DNA from 3 places in the Pseudomonas sp. 05N431 genome. Region 2 is predicted to be linked to each of the others. Evidence: predicted binding sites of a transcription regulator. Region 2 holds the regulator's gene; each other region holds the start of a gene.
The links. Region 2 encodes sigma-54, which starts transcription at its own class of promoters, with help from an activator protein. Its sites were predicted from a motif close to ANTGGCATNNANNTTGCTNT; they were not measured.

Region 1: AC1DIG_RS05210 (CmpA/NrtA family ABC transporter substrate-binding protein) is a predicted target of sigma-54. The motif match lies at 1,950-1,969, and genes of this name have one in related genera.
Region 3: glnA (glutamate--ammonia ligase) is a predicted target of sigma-54. The motif match lies at 1,572-1,591, and genes of this name have one in related genera.

What each region holds. Positions count from the first base shown of each region.
Region 1 is NZ_JBFTMN010000002.1:469,718-474,435, reverse strand. Features, by position in the region: gene AC1DIG_RS05215 (ANTAR domain-containing response regulator) at 10-585, opposite strand; gene AC1DIG_RS05210 (CmpA/NrtA family ABC transporter substrate-binding protein) at 601-1,812, opposite strand; gene AC1DIG_RS05205 (quinone-dependent dihydroorotate dehydrogenase) at 2,062-3,081, shown strand; gene rmf (ribosome modulation factor) at 3,325-3,540, opposite strand; gene rlmKL (bifunctional 23S rRNA (guanine(2069)-N(7))-methyltransferase RlmK/23S rRNA (guanine(2445)-N(2))-methyltransferase RlmL) at 4,086-4,718, shown strand, end outside.
Region 2 is NZ_JBFTMN010000006.1:128,154-132,871, reverse strand. Features, by position in the region: gene AC1DIG_RS13255 (HPr family phosphocarrier protein) at 1-264, opposite strand, end outside; gene rapZ (RNase adapter RapZ) at 280-1,137, opposite strand; gene ptsN (PTS IIA-like nitrogen regulatory protein PtsN) at 1,140-1,604, opposite strand; gene hpf (ribosome hibernation-promoting factor, HPF/YfiA family) at 1,617-1,925, opposite strand; gene AC1DIG_RS13235 (RNA polymerase factor sigma-54) at 2,035-3,528, opposite strand; gene lptB (LPS export ABC transporter ATP-binding protein) at 3,710-4,435, opposite strand; gene lptA (lipopolysaccharide transport periplasmic protein LptA) at 4,435-4,718, opposite strand, start outside.
Region 3 is NZ_JBFTMN010000007.1:67,754-72,471, forward strand. Features, by position in the region: gene thiI (tRNA uracil 4-sulfurtransferase ThiI) at 1-1,357, opposite strand, end outside; gene glnA (glutamate--ammonia ligase) at 1,688-3,094, shown strand; gene AC1DIG_RS14385 (chorismate mutase) at 3,230-3,808, shown strand; gene AC1DIG_RS14390 (DUF4124 domain-containing protein) at 3,918-4,424, shown strand; gene AC1DIG_RS14395 (DUF4124 domain-containing protein) at 4,442-4,718, shown strand, end outside.

The sequences.
Region 1 (4,718 bases), on a different contig from region 2:
CAGAAAGGGTCAGCCCAGCAACTCGCTCATGGCAATGATCTGCTCGGCCACCTGGATCAGCTTCTGCTGGCGGCTCATGGCCTGGCGGCGCATCAGGGTGTAGGCCTGCTCTTCATTGCAGTCCTTCATTTTCATCAGCAAGCCCTTGGCCAGTTCGATGCGCTTGCGCTCGGCCAGTTGCTGGTCGCGGGCCTGGAGTTGAGCACGCAGGGCCTGATCGCTTTCGAAACGTGCCATGGCCACGTCGAGGATCGGTTGCAGGCGTGCGGCATGAATGCCTTCGACGATGTAGGCGCTGACGCCGGACTTGATCGCCTGGCGCATGACATCCGGGTCGTGCTCGTCAGTGAACATCACGATCGGCCGCGGCTGGTCGCGGCTGACCAGCACCACTTGTTCCAATACATCGCGGCTCGGTGACTCGGTATCGATCAGGATTACGTCCGGACGCACCGTTTCGACGCGTGCGGGCAGGTCGATGGTCAAGCCCGACTCGTCGATTACCTCAAACCCGGCCTCAGTCAGTGCCGCTTTGAGGCGCCCAACTTTTTTCGCCGTGTCGTTGATCAGCAGGATACGCAACATATTTGCAGCCTCCTGTCAGCGGCGGGCGAGAAGAGCGGAGGTGTCGGCCATGGCGTGCAGCTTGAAACTGCGGGCATACGCCGCCGGGTCCGAGCCATTCCATATTTTACCGTCGATCAACTGGCTGCTGCGCATTTCCTGATTCTGGCCCGCGATCCCCAGCGCGCTGGCGGCATCGCGATAGACACCAAGTTGCTGGACCTGACGTGCCACCTGCAGATAGTCCGGGTCTTCGCGCAGCAAACCCCAGCGCCGGAATTGGGTCATGAACCACATTCCGTCGGAAAGGTACGGCACGTTGACCTCGCCGCCAGCGTGAAAGCGCAGCGCGTGAGGGTCCTGCCAGCGATTGCCCAGGCCGTCGGCATAATCGCCCAGCAAGCGTGGTTCGATGCAGTCGAGTGGTGCGTCCAGGTATTCGCTAGCGCTCAACAGTTGCGCGGTGCTGCGACGGTTTTCCGTGCTTTGTTCAATGAAGCGACTGGCCTCCAGGATCGCCATGACCAGCGCCCGTGCGGTGTTCGGGTATTGCTCGACGAAGGTACGGGTGCAGCCGAGGACCTTTTCCGGGTGGTCGGGCCAGATGGTCTGGCTTGTCGCCAGGGTGAAGCCGAGGTTCTGCTTCACCGCACTGGCGCTCCAGGGTTCGCCGACGCAGAAACCGTCGATCCGTCCAGCCTGCAAGTGCGCGACCATTTGAGGCGGTGGCACCACGACGCTGTCGACATCCTGCAACGGATGGATGCCCTGGCTCGCCAGCCAGTAATACAACCACATGGCGTGGGTGCCAGTGGGGAAGGTCTGGGCAAAGGTGAGTTTTGGGCGACTTTGGTGCACGTGACGGTGCAGCGCTTCAGGACCGGTCACGCCCAGTGCTTGCAGGCCATGAGAAAGGTTGATGCTCTGACCGTTCTGGTTCAGCCCCATCAGCACGGCCATGTCCGTCGCGGCGACGCCGCCGATGCCCAGATGCACCGCATAGATCAAACCATAGAGGCTGTGGGCGGCATCCAGTTCGCCGCTGACCAGTTTGTCCCGCAGGTTGGCCCACGACGATTGGCGCTTGAGGTTCAGGGTCAACCCGTAGGGTTGGGCGAAGCCCTGAGTCGCCGCAACCACCACGGATGCGCAGTCGCTCAGGGCCATGAAGCCAAGGTTGATCGCGGTATTTTCCGGGGCATCGCTGCCGTTGATCCAGGCCAGCGGTCCTGCTACAGGTTCAGTCATCACATAAGCACCTTGCATGAAAAAAGCGCCGTACCCAGGCCCCATGTGCAAACCAGGCCAGGTGACGACGCCGTTGTCCTTTCAAATCGTAACCTGGCACGCATCCCGCCATTGGCATGGGTGCAGATGTCAGTACCAGTGCAAGGCATATGCCACTGATGGCTGATTTCATCGTGCGCCTCGCTTGCGACCCCGATGCACGGCTATAATCGCCGCCTTATTTCGCCGCCAACCGAGTCAAGCCCGCCCATGTATACCCTGGCCCGCCAACTGCTGTTCAAACTCTCCCCGGAAACCTCCCACGATCTGTCCCTGGACCTGATCGGCGCAGGTGGGCGTTTGGGTCTCAATGGCTTGCTGTGCAAGGCGCCAGCGCAGTTGCCGGTGAATGTCATGGGCCTGGATTTTCCAAACCCGGTGGGTCTGGCGGCTGGTCTGGACAAGAACGGTGCGGCCATCGACGGGTTTGCGCAGTTGGGTTTCGGCTTCGTTGAAATCGGCACCATCACCCCGCGTCCGCAACCGGGCAATCCAAAGCCACGGATTTTCCGCTTGCCGCAAGCCGAGGCGATCATCAACCGCATGGGGTTCAACAACCTCGGCGTCGATCATCTGCTGGCACGCGTGGCGGCAGCCAAATACAAGGGCGTGCTGGGGATCAACATCGGCAAGAACTTCGACACGCCGGTTGAACGTGCGGTCGACGACTACCTGATCTGCCTGGACAAAGTCTACGCCCACGCCAGTTACGTGACAGTCAACGTCAGCTCGCCGAACACTCCGGGCCTGCGCAGCCTGCAGTTTGGTGACTCGCTCAAGCAACTGCTCGAAGCCTTGCGTCAGCGCCAGGAAGACCTGGCTCAGCGCCACGGCAAGCGTGTACCGCTGGCGATCAAGATCGCACCGGACATGACCGATGAAGAAACCGTTCAGGTGGCGCAAGCGCTGATCGACACCGGGATGGACGCGGTGATTGCGACCAACACCACCCTGAGCCGCGTAGGCGTCGAAGGCATGGAATACGGTGACGAGGCGGGCGGCTTGTCCGGCGCTCCGGTGCGCGACAAGAGCACTCACACGGTCAAGGTGCTGGCCGCCGAGCTGGCCGGGCGTTTGCCGATCATCGCGGTGGGCGGTATTACCGAAGGCAAGCACGCGGCTGAGAAAATCGCTGCGGGCGCCAGTCTGGTGCAGCTGTACTCTGGCTTCATTTACAAAGGCCCGGCGCTCATCCGTGAGTCGGTGGATGCTATCGCGGCCTTGCGCTAAACCCTGTGGGAGCGAGCTTGCTCGCGATGACGGACTTTCAGCCAACATCATTGTTGAGTGTTAAACCGCTATCGCGAGCAAGCTCGCTCCCACAGGTGTGTTTGCAGCTCAAGGTTGGGGTTTTGAAGGCATAAAAAAGGGCTCCTCGAAGGAGCCCTTGGGCCGAAGCCCGCCGTCCGGAGAGGACGTGCGTGGTTAAGTCGTTACATATTCAGATTTTCGTGTCGGAGTGTGTGCCCTGTTTTAGCCGACGGCGTGAAGTTCGTTGAGTCTATGGATTCCCGCAGTGCCGGTCATACCGTCCCAGTTGTCGCCGCGTCCTTCTCGCCAGCCGTTGATCCAGGCTTGGCGTACCGACGGTAGAGTAAAGGGGCAAAGCTCACGGGATTTTCCACCAACGCCATATTGATATCCGCGCAAAAATGCTCTTTCCAACGGATCACGCTTAAGTCTTCTCATAGGGTGTTTCCCTCACTTGTTGACTGTATTTGTCGCGTCGACCTCGATCGAGGTCAGGCAGAAAAATTTCTGCCGTTGGTGGCTCGCTGCCGGCGTCACGAGCCAAGGTGTTGACGCCGTTGCGACGTCAACCTGTATTGAGTTCTAACCAATGCGTCACATCGAGGGAATGATCGTTTTGTCATAAGGACGTAACGATAATGATGCTAAGGCCATAAGTAACACGATGTAATTCCCGTGTTCATTGACCAAAGCTCGCTATGATCGGCCTTTCACTGGATGATGAGGCTAATGGTTGAGTAAAAATGTCCACCCGTTGCACTCGGGTACTATTCGACGAAGGGTCGAGTTATGACATTTTGTTGCACAGAATTTTTTATCTGCCCGGGCATCTAAGCTCATTCAACCGGTTGGTTGGCTGTGCGGCCAGGGTCGGACGGCACACTTTCGTGCCACGCGAGCGCTCTTCAAGAAAAGCGCTTGATTGAAAACCGAGCGGTCAATGCGTTGTCCGTTCACTTATTGCTAAAGGCCCTGGAACTCCCATGTCGGATCGTTACGAACTCTTCCTCACTTGCCCCAAGGGCCTCGAAGGCCTGCTGATCGAGGAAGCCGTCGGGCTTGGCCTTGAGGAAGCGCGTGAGCACACGTCGGCTGTGCGCGGCATGGCCGACATGGAAACGGCTTATCGCCTGTGCCTGTGGTCGCGTCTGGCTAACCGGGTGCTGCTGGTGCTCAAGCGTTTCCCGATGAAGGATGCCGAAGACCTGTACCACGGCGTGCTGGATATCGAGTGGCAAGACCACATGCTCAATGACGGCACCCTGGCCGTCGAATTCAGCGGTCACGGCTCGGGCATCGACAACACGCACTTCGGCGCCCTGAAAGTGAAGGACGCCATCGTCGACAAACTGCGCACCCCGTCGGGCGAGCGTCCGTCCATCGACAAGCTCAACCCGGACCTGCGCATTCACCTGCGTCTGGACCGTGGCGAAGCAATCCTCTCCCTCGATTTGTCCGGTCACAGCCTGCACCAGCGCGGTTATCGCCTGCAGCAGGGTGCGGCGCCGCTGAAGGAAAACCTCGCCGCGGCGATTCTGATCCGTTCCGGCTGGCCGCGCATTGCGGCTGAAGGCGGCGCCCTGGCTGACCCGATGTGCGGTGTCGGTACGTTCCTC
Region 2 (4,718 bases):
TTCGTCGAAGAAGTTGTTGATCAGTGCCACCAATGCGTCCATCGCTTCCTGCTCCTGTTCACCTTCAGTGCTCAGGTGGATCTTGGTGCCTTTGCCAGCCGCGAGCATCATCATGGCCATGATGCTTTTGCCGTCGACCATGGATTGCGGTGTGCGTCCGGCTCTGATCTGGCAGGGAAACTGACCCGCAACGCCCACGAATTTGGCGGAAGCACGGGCATGCAGACCCAGTTTGTTGATGATTTCAATTTCCAGAGCAGGCATCGCGGTGTGAATCCTTTAGCTAAGGTCGCGGTGGCGAACCTGGACGTTCTTCAGGGATTGTTGCAGGACCTGGCCCAGGCGTTCGGTCAGGTAGACGGAGCGGTGATGCCCGCCGGTGCAGCCAATGGCGATGGTGACGTAAGCGCGGTTGCTGGCGGCAAAGCGCGGCAGCCATTTGAGCAGGTAAGTGGAGATGTCCTGGAACATCTCTTCGACATCCGGCTGAGCCGCCAGATACTCGGCAACCGGCTGGTCCAGCCCGGACTGAGCGCGCAGTTCCGGCTTCCAGTACGGGTTCGGCAAGCAACGTACGTCGAACACCAGATCGGCATCCACCGGCATGCCCCGCTTGAAACCGAAGGATTCCACCAGAAACGCAGTGCCCGGCTCTGGCTGGTTCAAGAGGCGCAACTTGATGGTATCGCGCAGCTGATACAGGTTCAGATTGGTGGTATTGACCTTGAGGTCTGCCAGGTCGGCAATCGGCCCCAGCAGATTGGTCTCGTCTTCGATGGCTTCGGCCAGCGAGCGGTTGGCGTTGCTCAGCGGGTGACGGCGACGGGTTTCCGAGAAACGCTTGAGCAAGGTTTCTTCGTCGGCGTCCAGGTACAGCACATCGCATTGAATGTGCCGGCTGCGCACTTCTTCCAGGAGTTCCGGGAAACGTGACAGGTGGCTCGGCAGGTTGCGCGCATCGATGGAAACCGCAACCAGCGGTTGCGCCAGTTCGGTGTGAATCAGTGCACGCTCGGCCAGTTCCGGTAACAGGCCGGCCGGGAGGTTGTCGATGCAGTAGTAGCCGTTGTCCTCCAGTACATCGAGGGCAGTGCTTTTACCTGAGCCAGAGCGGCCGCTGACGATGATCAAGCGCATGATTAGTGACCGTTCTGCTCGTCGAGGACAACCTGATACAAGGCTTCATTACTTTTTGCGCTGCGCAGGCGATCGCGGACTTCTTTACGATCGAGCATGCTGGCGATCTGGCGGAGCAGTTCCAGGTGCGCATCGGTAGCGGCTTGCGGGACCAGCAAAACGAACAGCAGGTCGACCGGAGCACCGTCGATGGCGTCGAAATCTATTGGGGCGTCCAGGTGCATCAAGGCACTGATGGGCGACTCGCAACCTTTGAGGCGGCAGTGGGGGATGGCGATGCCGTTGCCAAAACCGGTGGAACCGAGTTTTTCACGGGCGACCAGACTCTCGAAGACATCCTGCATGGCCAGACCCGGCACTTCTCGGGCGATCAGGTTGGCAATTTGTTCGAGGGCTTTCTTCTTACTGCCGCCCGGCACGTTCACCAAAGAACGGCCGGGGGTCAGGATGTTTTCAAGTCGGATCATGGGTTGGGAGTGTTAACGACCGGTCGCGCCCTGGAGGAGGCTCTGGGTCTTTTCCTTATGCTTTTTGAGTTGTTTATCCAGCTTGTCGGTCAGGGCGTCGATCGCGGCATACATGTCGTTATGCTCAGCGTTGGCGACCACTTCTCCACCGGGGATATGCAGCGTGGCTTCGATTTTCTGCAGCAGCTTCTCGACGGTCAACGTGACCTGCACATTGGTGATCTTGTCGAAATGCCTTTCTAATCGGTCGAGCTTTTCGCCGATGTAGATGCGCAGGGGTTCGGTCACTTCCAGTTGGTGTCCACTGATGTTGACTTGCATACAGCTTCTCCTTCGTTGCCAGTGCATAAGGCGGCAGGCTGGCTTGCCTGCCACTAGAGCGTGTCCGAAAAGCTTTCGAACACACCCTGGAACGCTATGGCGTAGCCCGTCACATCAACCGCTTGCGTTCGCTCGAAGGCGCGATCCCCAGGGACTCGCGGTACTTGGCGACGGTGCGGCGGGCCACCTGAATGCCTTGTGCCTCCAGTAAACCAGCGATCTTGCTGTCACTCAACGGCTTTTTCTGATTTTCCGCAGCAACCAGTTTTTTGATGATTGCGCGAATCGCTGTGGATGAGCATTCACCGCCTTCGGAGGTGCTGACATGGCTGGAGAAAAAATATTTCAGTTCATAAATACCGCGTGGGGTATGCATGAATTTTTGCGTGGTCACCCGTGAAATCGTCGACTCGTGCATGCCGACCGCTTCGGCGATGTCATGCAGGACCAACGGCTTCATGGCCTCATCGCCGTACTCAAGGAAGCCGCGCTGGTGCTCGACGATCTGGGTGGCGACTTTCATCAGGGTTTCGTTACGGCTTTGCAGGCTCTTGATGAACCAGCGCGCTTCCTGCAACTGATTGCGCATGAAGGTGTTGTCGGCGCTGGTGTCGGCGCGACGGACGAAGCCGGCGTACTGCGGGTTGACGCGCAGACGCGGAACCGACTCCTGGTTCAGCTCTACCAGCCAGCGCTCGTTGTCTTTGCGCACGATGACGTCAGGTACCACGTATTCGGCTTCGCTGGACTCGATCTGCGAGCCCGGACGCGGGTTGAGGCTCTGCACCAGTTCGATGACCTGGCGCAGCTCATCTTCCTTGAGCTTCATGCGGCGCATCAGCTGGCTGTAGTCGCGGCTGCCCAGCAGGTCGATGAAATCGATGACGAGGCGCTTGGCCTCGGCCAGCCAAGGGGTCTTGGCGGACAATTGCCGCAATTGCAGCAACAGGCATTCGCTAAGGTTGCGTGCGCCGATACCGGCCGGCTCGAATTGCTGGATGCGATGCAGGACGGCTTCGATTTCGTCGAGCTCGATGTCCAGTTCCGGATCGAAGGCTTCGAGGATTTCCTCGAGGGTTTCGTCCAGATAGCCCTGATTGTTGATGCAGTCGATCAGGGTCACCGCGATCAGCCGATCGGTGTCGGACATCGGCGCCAGGTTCAATTGCCAGAGCAGATGGCTCTGCAGGCTTTCGCCGGCGGACGTGCGAGTGGTGAAATCCCATTCGTCGTCATCGTTGCTCGGCAGGCTGCTGGCGCTGGTCTGGTAAACGTCTTCCCAGGCGGTGTCGACCGGCAGTTCGTTAGGGATGCGCTCGTTCCAGTCGCCTTCCTCGAGGTTATCGACCGTCGGCGCGGTTTCCTGGTAGGAGGGTTCCTGGATGTCGGTGTTGGGTTTCTGCTCGATGTTGTCCGCCATCGGATCGGCGTTATCGAAGTCGTCGCCTTCTTCCTGGCGTTCGAGCATTGGATTGGACTCCAGTGCCTCCTGGATTTCCTGTTGCAGGTCCAGGGTCGACAATTGGAGCAGGCGGATGGCCTGTTGCAGCTGCGGTGTCATCGTCAGCTGCTGGCCCATTCTCAAGACTAGCGATGGTTTCATGGCAGGGGCTTAACACCTTATTCGCCGGCGCACATGCGCCATCCACTACAGGGCGCCGGAGCGCCAAACATAAGCAAATTATATGCCTGAAACTGAAGTGTTTGCCTAGAGCGCTGTAACAATAAATACGTATAGTTTTATTGGGGCAAGCGCTCCGGCGACTGACCAGACACCTCAGTGCTTACAGGCGGAACTCATGGCCCAGATACACTTCCTTGACCAGGTCGTTGGCCAGGATGGTTTCGGCGTCGCCTTCGGCGATCAGTTGCCCGTCGTTGACGATGTAGGCGGTTTCGCAGATGTCCAGAGTTTCACGAACGTTGTGGTCCGTGATCAGCACGCCGATACCCTTGGCCTTGAGGTGATGAATGATCTGCTTGATGTCACCCACCGAAATCGGGTCCACGCCGGCGAAAGGTTCGTCGAGCAGGATGAATTTCGGTGCCGTGGCCAGGGCGCGAGCGATTTCCACACGGCGACGTTCGCCACCGGAAAGGCTCATGCCGAGGTTGTCGCGGATGTGGTTGATGTGGAATTCCTGCAGCAGGCTTTCCAGCTCTTTGCGACGACCGGCCTTGTCGAGTTCCTTGCGGGTCTCGAGGATGGCCATGATGTTGTCGGCAACCGAGAGTTTGCGGAAGATCGACGCTTCTTGTGGCAGATAGCCGATCCCTGCCCGTGCACGACCATGCATTGGCTGGTGGCTGACGTCGAGGTCGTCGATCAGTACGCGACCCTGATCGGCCTGGACCAGGCCCACGATCATGTAGAAGCAGGTCGTTTTGCCGGCACCGTTCGGGCCTAGCAGGCCGACGATCTGGCCGCTGTCGATCGACAGGCTGACGTCACGCACGACCTGGCGGCTCTTGTAGCTCTTGGCCAGATGCTGGGCTTTCAGAGTTGCCATTACTGGGCCTTCTGCTCGTCGGTTTTCTTTTTCGGCTGGATAACCATATCGACCCGTGGGCGTGGAGCGGTCACCGATGAACCGGTAGCGCGGCCTGCGTTAGCAACCTGCTTGACGGTGTCGTAGACGATTTTCTCGCCTTCGGTAGTGTTGCCTTCGTTGATCACCTTGGCGCGGTCAATCAGTACGATGCGGTTTTGCGCAGCATGGTACTGGATAGTCACCCCATAGCCCTGGACGGGTTTCGTGTCGGTCGGCTTTTGCAGCTGCTCGAAATACGCCA
Region 3 (4,718 bases), on a different contig from region 2:
ACTGGCGAGTAGGGTCCAGTTCCTTAAAACGAGCGTTCAGAGCATAAAACGGCATCGCTTGTACCTCGATGCCAGCAAGCTCCAGCGGGTCGTCTTCGGCGGCATCCGGGTGACGGATGTCGATGATGATCTGACCGGCCAGCGCCTCACTGACTTCTTCAACCTGCACATCCTGGCCCAATTCGTCGATTACCCGATCGATCGGCACCAGTTTGGCGTTCTCGAGCGCACGCTCGAGCACTGCCATATCGAATTCTTTCTCTTCATGCTCCACGCGCGGGCGCTTGGCGTGGGTCTTGGGGTTCACCGAAATGACCCCGCAGTACTCCGGCATGTGCTTGGCGAAATCGGCGGTGCCGATCTCGTTGGCCAGGTCGATGATGTCCTGCTTGTGACTGGCGATCAGCGGGCGCAACACCAGCTTGTCGGTCACGCAGTCGATCACGGACAGGTTTGGCAGCGTCTGGCTGGAAACCTGGGAAATCGCTTCGCCAGTGACCAGTGCCTCGATGTCCAGCCGATCAGCGATCCGGGACGCAGCGCGCAACATCATACGCTTCAATACTACGCCCATATGACTGTTATCGACTTTGCCGAGAATTTCTCCCAGCACTTCCTCGAACGGCACACTGACAAATAACACGCGCTGGGAGCTGCCGTACTTCTTCCAGATGAAATGCGCGACTTCCATTACGCCCAATTCGTGGGCACGCCCGCCGAGATTGAAGAAGCAGAAGTGGGCCATCAGCCCGCGACGCATGATCTGGTAAGCCGCGACGGTGGAATCGAAACCGCCGGACATCAGCACCAGGGTCTGTTCCAGCGCGCCGAGCGGGTAGCCGCCGATGCTGTTGTGCTGGCTGTGAATCACAAACAACCGTTTGTCGCGAATTTCGATGCGAACTTCGATTTCAGGCTCTTTAAGCGAAATCCCGGCGGCGCCGCACTGACGACGCAGCTGACTGCCGACGTATTTCTCGACGTCCATCGAGCTGAATTCGTGCTTGCCGGCACGCTTGCAGCGCACCGAAAAGATCTTCCCGGCCAGCGACTCACCGTAGTGCTGCTTGCACTTGGCGACGATGTCGTCGAAGTCGCCCAACGGGTACTCGTCGACCTGCAGGAAATGCGCGATGCCCGGCATGCAGCTCAGGCGCTCGGTCATGTCCTTCAGGGCCTTGGGGTCACTGACGCGTGTTTCCAGCTCGAGGTTGTCCCACACGCCGTTCACCACCACGGCCGGATCCAGATCGCGGAGCACGGCACGGATGTTCTTGGCCAATTGACGGATGAAACGCGTCCGTACCGGGCGGCTCTTGATGGTGATCTCGGGGAAGACTTTTACGATTAGTTTCATGAAAACAGCGCGCGCAGGGCCAGCCGAAAAAGGGGGGCGCGGATTATAGCGGAAATTGCTCAAGGTTTAACCAGTTAATGTGCAGAAGGTTTTCAATGCACCAAAACAGGTCATTTATGAAATTGAGCGCTACATTAAAGGGCGAGATTTTCCGTTTTAAAGCGCTTTGCACCTTTATAAGCGTGATATTGGGGCAATAAATCCAAGTCGGGGCACTGGCATGCAATTTGCTCCCTTGTGAGGCAGGTTGCCAAGGCAGAGTATTCGCGCCGGCATCACCCACATTCTAAGGGCATCCATTACTAAGCCCGAAGCCACCCGGAGGACACTATGTCGAAGTCGGTTCAACTCATCAAAGATCATGACGTCAAGTGGATTGATCTGCGCTTCACGGACACAAAAGGCACTCAGCACCACGTGACCATGCCGGCTCGCGATGCGCTGGATGAAGCTTTCTTCGAAGAAGGCAAAATGTTCGACGGTTCCTCCATCGCTGGCTGGAAAGGCATCGAAGCTTCCGACATGATCCTGATGCCGGACGACACCACTGCCGTTCTGGACCCGTTCACCGAAGAGCCGACCCTGATCCTGGTTTGCGACGTGATCGAGCCTTCGACCATGCAAGGCTATGACCGTGACCCACGTGCCATCGCCAAGCGCGCCGAGGAATACCTGAAGTCCACCGGTATCGGCGACACCGTTTTCGTCGGTCCAGAGCCTGAGTTCTTCATCTTCGACGAAGTGAAGTTCAAGTCCGACATCTCCGGCTCGATGTTCAAGATCTACTCCGAACAAGGTTCGTGGATGTCCGACCAGGACGTGGAAGGCGGCAACAAAGGCCACCGTCCAGGCGTCAAAGGCGGCTATTTCCCGGTTCCGCCGTTCGACCACGACCACGAAATCCGTACCTCCATGTGCAACGCCATGGAAGAAATGGGCCTGGTCATCGAAGTTCACCACCACGAAGTGGCGACTGCCGGCCAGAACGAAATCGGTGTGAAGTTCAACACCCTGGTCGCCAAGGCTGACGAAGTTCAGACCCTGAAGTACTGCGTACACAACGTTGCCGATGCATACGGCCGCACCGCGACCTTCATGCCTAAGCCGCTGTACGGCGACAACGGTTCGGGTATGCACGTTCACCTGTCCATCGCCAAAGATGGCAAGAACACCTTCGCTGGCGAAGGTTATGCCGGCCTGTCCGATACCGCCCTGTACTTCATCGGCGGCATCATCAAGCACGGTAAGGCCCTGAACGGCTTCACCAACCCGTCGACCAACTCCTACAAGCGTCTGGTCCCAGGTTTCGAAGCTCCAGTGATGCTGGCCTACTCGGCTCGCAACCGTTCCGCTTCGATCCGTATTCCTTACGTGTCGAGCCCTCGCGCTCGCCGTATCGAAGCTCGCTTCCCGGATCCGGCAGCCAACCCGTACCTGGGCTTCGCTGCACTGTTGATGGCTGGCCTGGACGGCATCCAGAACAAGATCCACCCAGGCGATGCGGCTGACAAAAACCTGTACGACCTGCCGCCTGAAGAGGCGAAAGAGATCCCGCAAGTTTGCGGCAGCCTGAAAGAAGCCCTGGAAGAGCTGGACAAAGGTCGTGCGTTCCTGACCAAAGGCGGCGTTTTCAGCGACGACTTCATTGACGCTTACATCGCCCTGAAAAGCGAAGAAGAAATCAAAGTACGTACCTTCGTACACCCACTGGAATACGAGCTGTACTACAGCTGCTGATCCAGTAACGCTCGCGCAAGCGGCGTAACAAAAAAGAGGCCTCCTTCGGGAGGCCTTTTTTGTGGGCGAACACTTATTATCAGGCCTACTGTTATAGGCATCATGCCTTTCCACGGAATGAAGAAGAGACATCCCATGTACCTACGCTTGAGCCTCGCACTGTTCACCGCCCTGCTCGCCAACTCAGCCTGCGCTGCCACCGCCGCCACTCATGCTCCAGCTCCAACCCCGGCACCCGCAGCCCTCGCCCCGCTGCTCAGCACCATTCAGGAGAGACTGGTGATTGCTGACAAGGTCGCGCTGAGCAAGTGGGACAGCGGCAAACCTGTCGAGGATCGTCAGCGTGAACGTGAAGTCATTGCCGACGCTATCGCCGAAGCGCCCTACTATAAATTGAGCAATGAAGCCGTAGAGCAGTTCTTCTCAGCGCAGATCGAAGCCAACAAGTTAGTGCAGTACGCGCATTTATCCGACTGGCACGCACAAGGCAAAGCGCCCAACGACCCTCGCCCCGACCTCGTTGGCTTGATCCGCCCGCAACTCGACCTGCTGCAAACACGCCTACTGCAACAATTGGCCGACTTCACCCCGTATCGCAATGATCCACACTGCCCGTCATGGCTGGCCACAGCCAATAAGGCCGCGACCCAAGTGCCGCTGCGCGAGCTTGCGCTGGTACGCGCCACTGCAGAATTGTGCGGCGTCCATCCGTAGGAGCTGGCGAGATTTATTGATCTTTCGTGTCAGGGTGTAAGTGACGTGGGCCAGCACGTAACCCTGACCTATGCTGCAACCCAACGCTTTCGTTTATTGGTCGGTTTTTATGGGTCGTGTTTTTCTGTTCATCCTGTTGCTGATTGCCCAGCCCGCTATCGCGCAGATCTACCGCTACACCGACGCCAGCGGCAATACCGCCTACAGCAATCAACCGCCCGATGGCGTGAAGAGCCAGGCCGTCGAGCTGCCACCACTCAACAGCATCGAACGCCAGGCACCGATAGCGCCCGAACAACCGGCCGCGCACGCAGACAAAAACACCATGTATTCAGTACTGGAACTGACCGGCCTGCCCAGCGATGAAGCCTTGCGCGCCAATAACGGCACCTTCACCGTCGGCGTGCAGATTCAGCCACGCCTGCAAGGGTCGCATCTGTTTCGATTGCTGCTGGACGGTCAACCGTATGGCCAGCCGAGCAATGTGCCGCGCTTGCAACTGGTGAACATCGATCGCGGCGAACACAGTCTCGCGGTGCAGGTGCTCGCCGGAGAAAGCCTGGTGCAGCAAAGCCCGACCCTCACCTTCACCGTGCAGCGGGTACACCTCCCGTGAGGTGCTGGACACTCGCCATGTGCCTGTGGCTGACCGCCCTGCCGGTGCAGGCCGAGGTCTACACCTACGTCGACGCCCAGGGCAATCGGGTCTTCACCGATCAGCCCCACCCTGGAAACGCCAAGCGAGTCACACTGGCGCCGGGTAATCGCATGTCGGCCAACCCCGGCAATGCAGCACGGCAAGCAGCCCCCAAAAAGCCTGAGGAAAAACCACTGTTTCACTACGACATGCTTCGCGTACTCGTACCGGAACCGGACGCTTCGGTGCGCAGCAGCGCGGGGGAAGTGATCG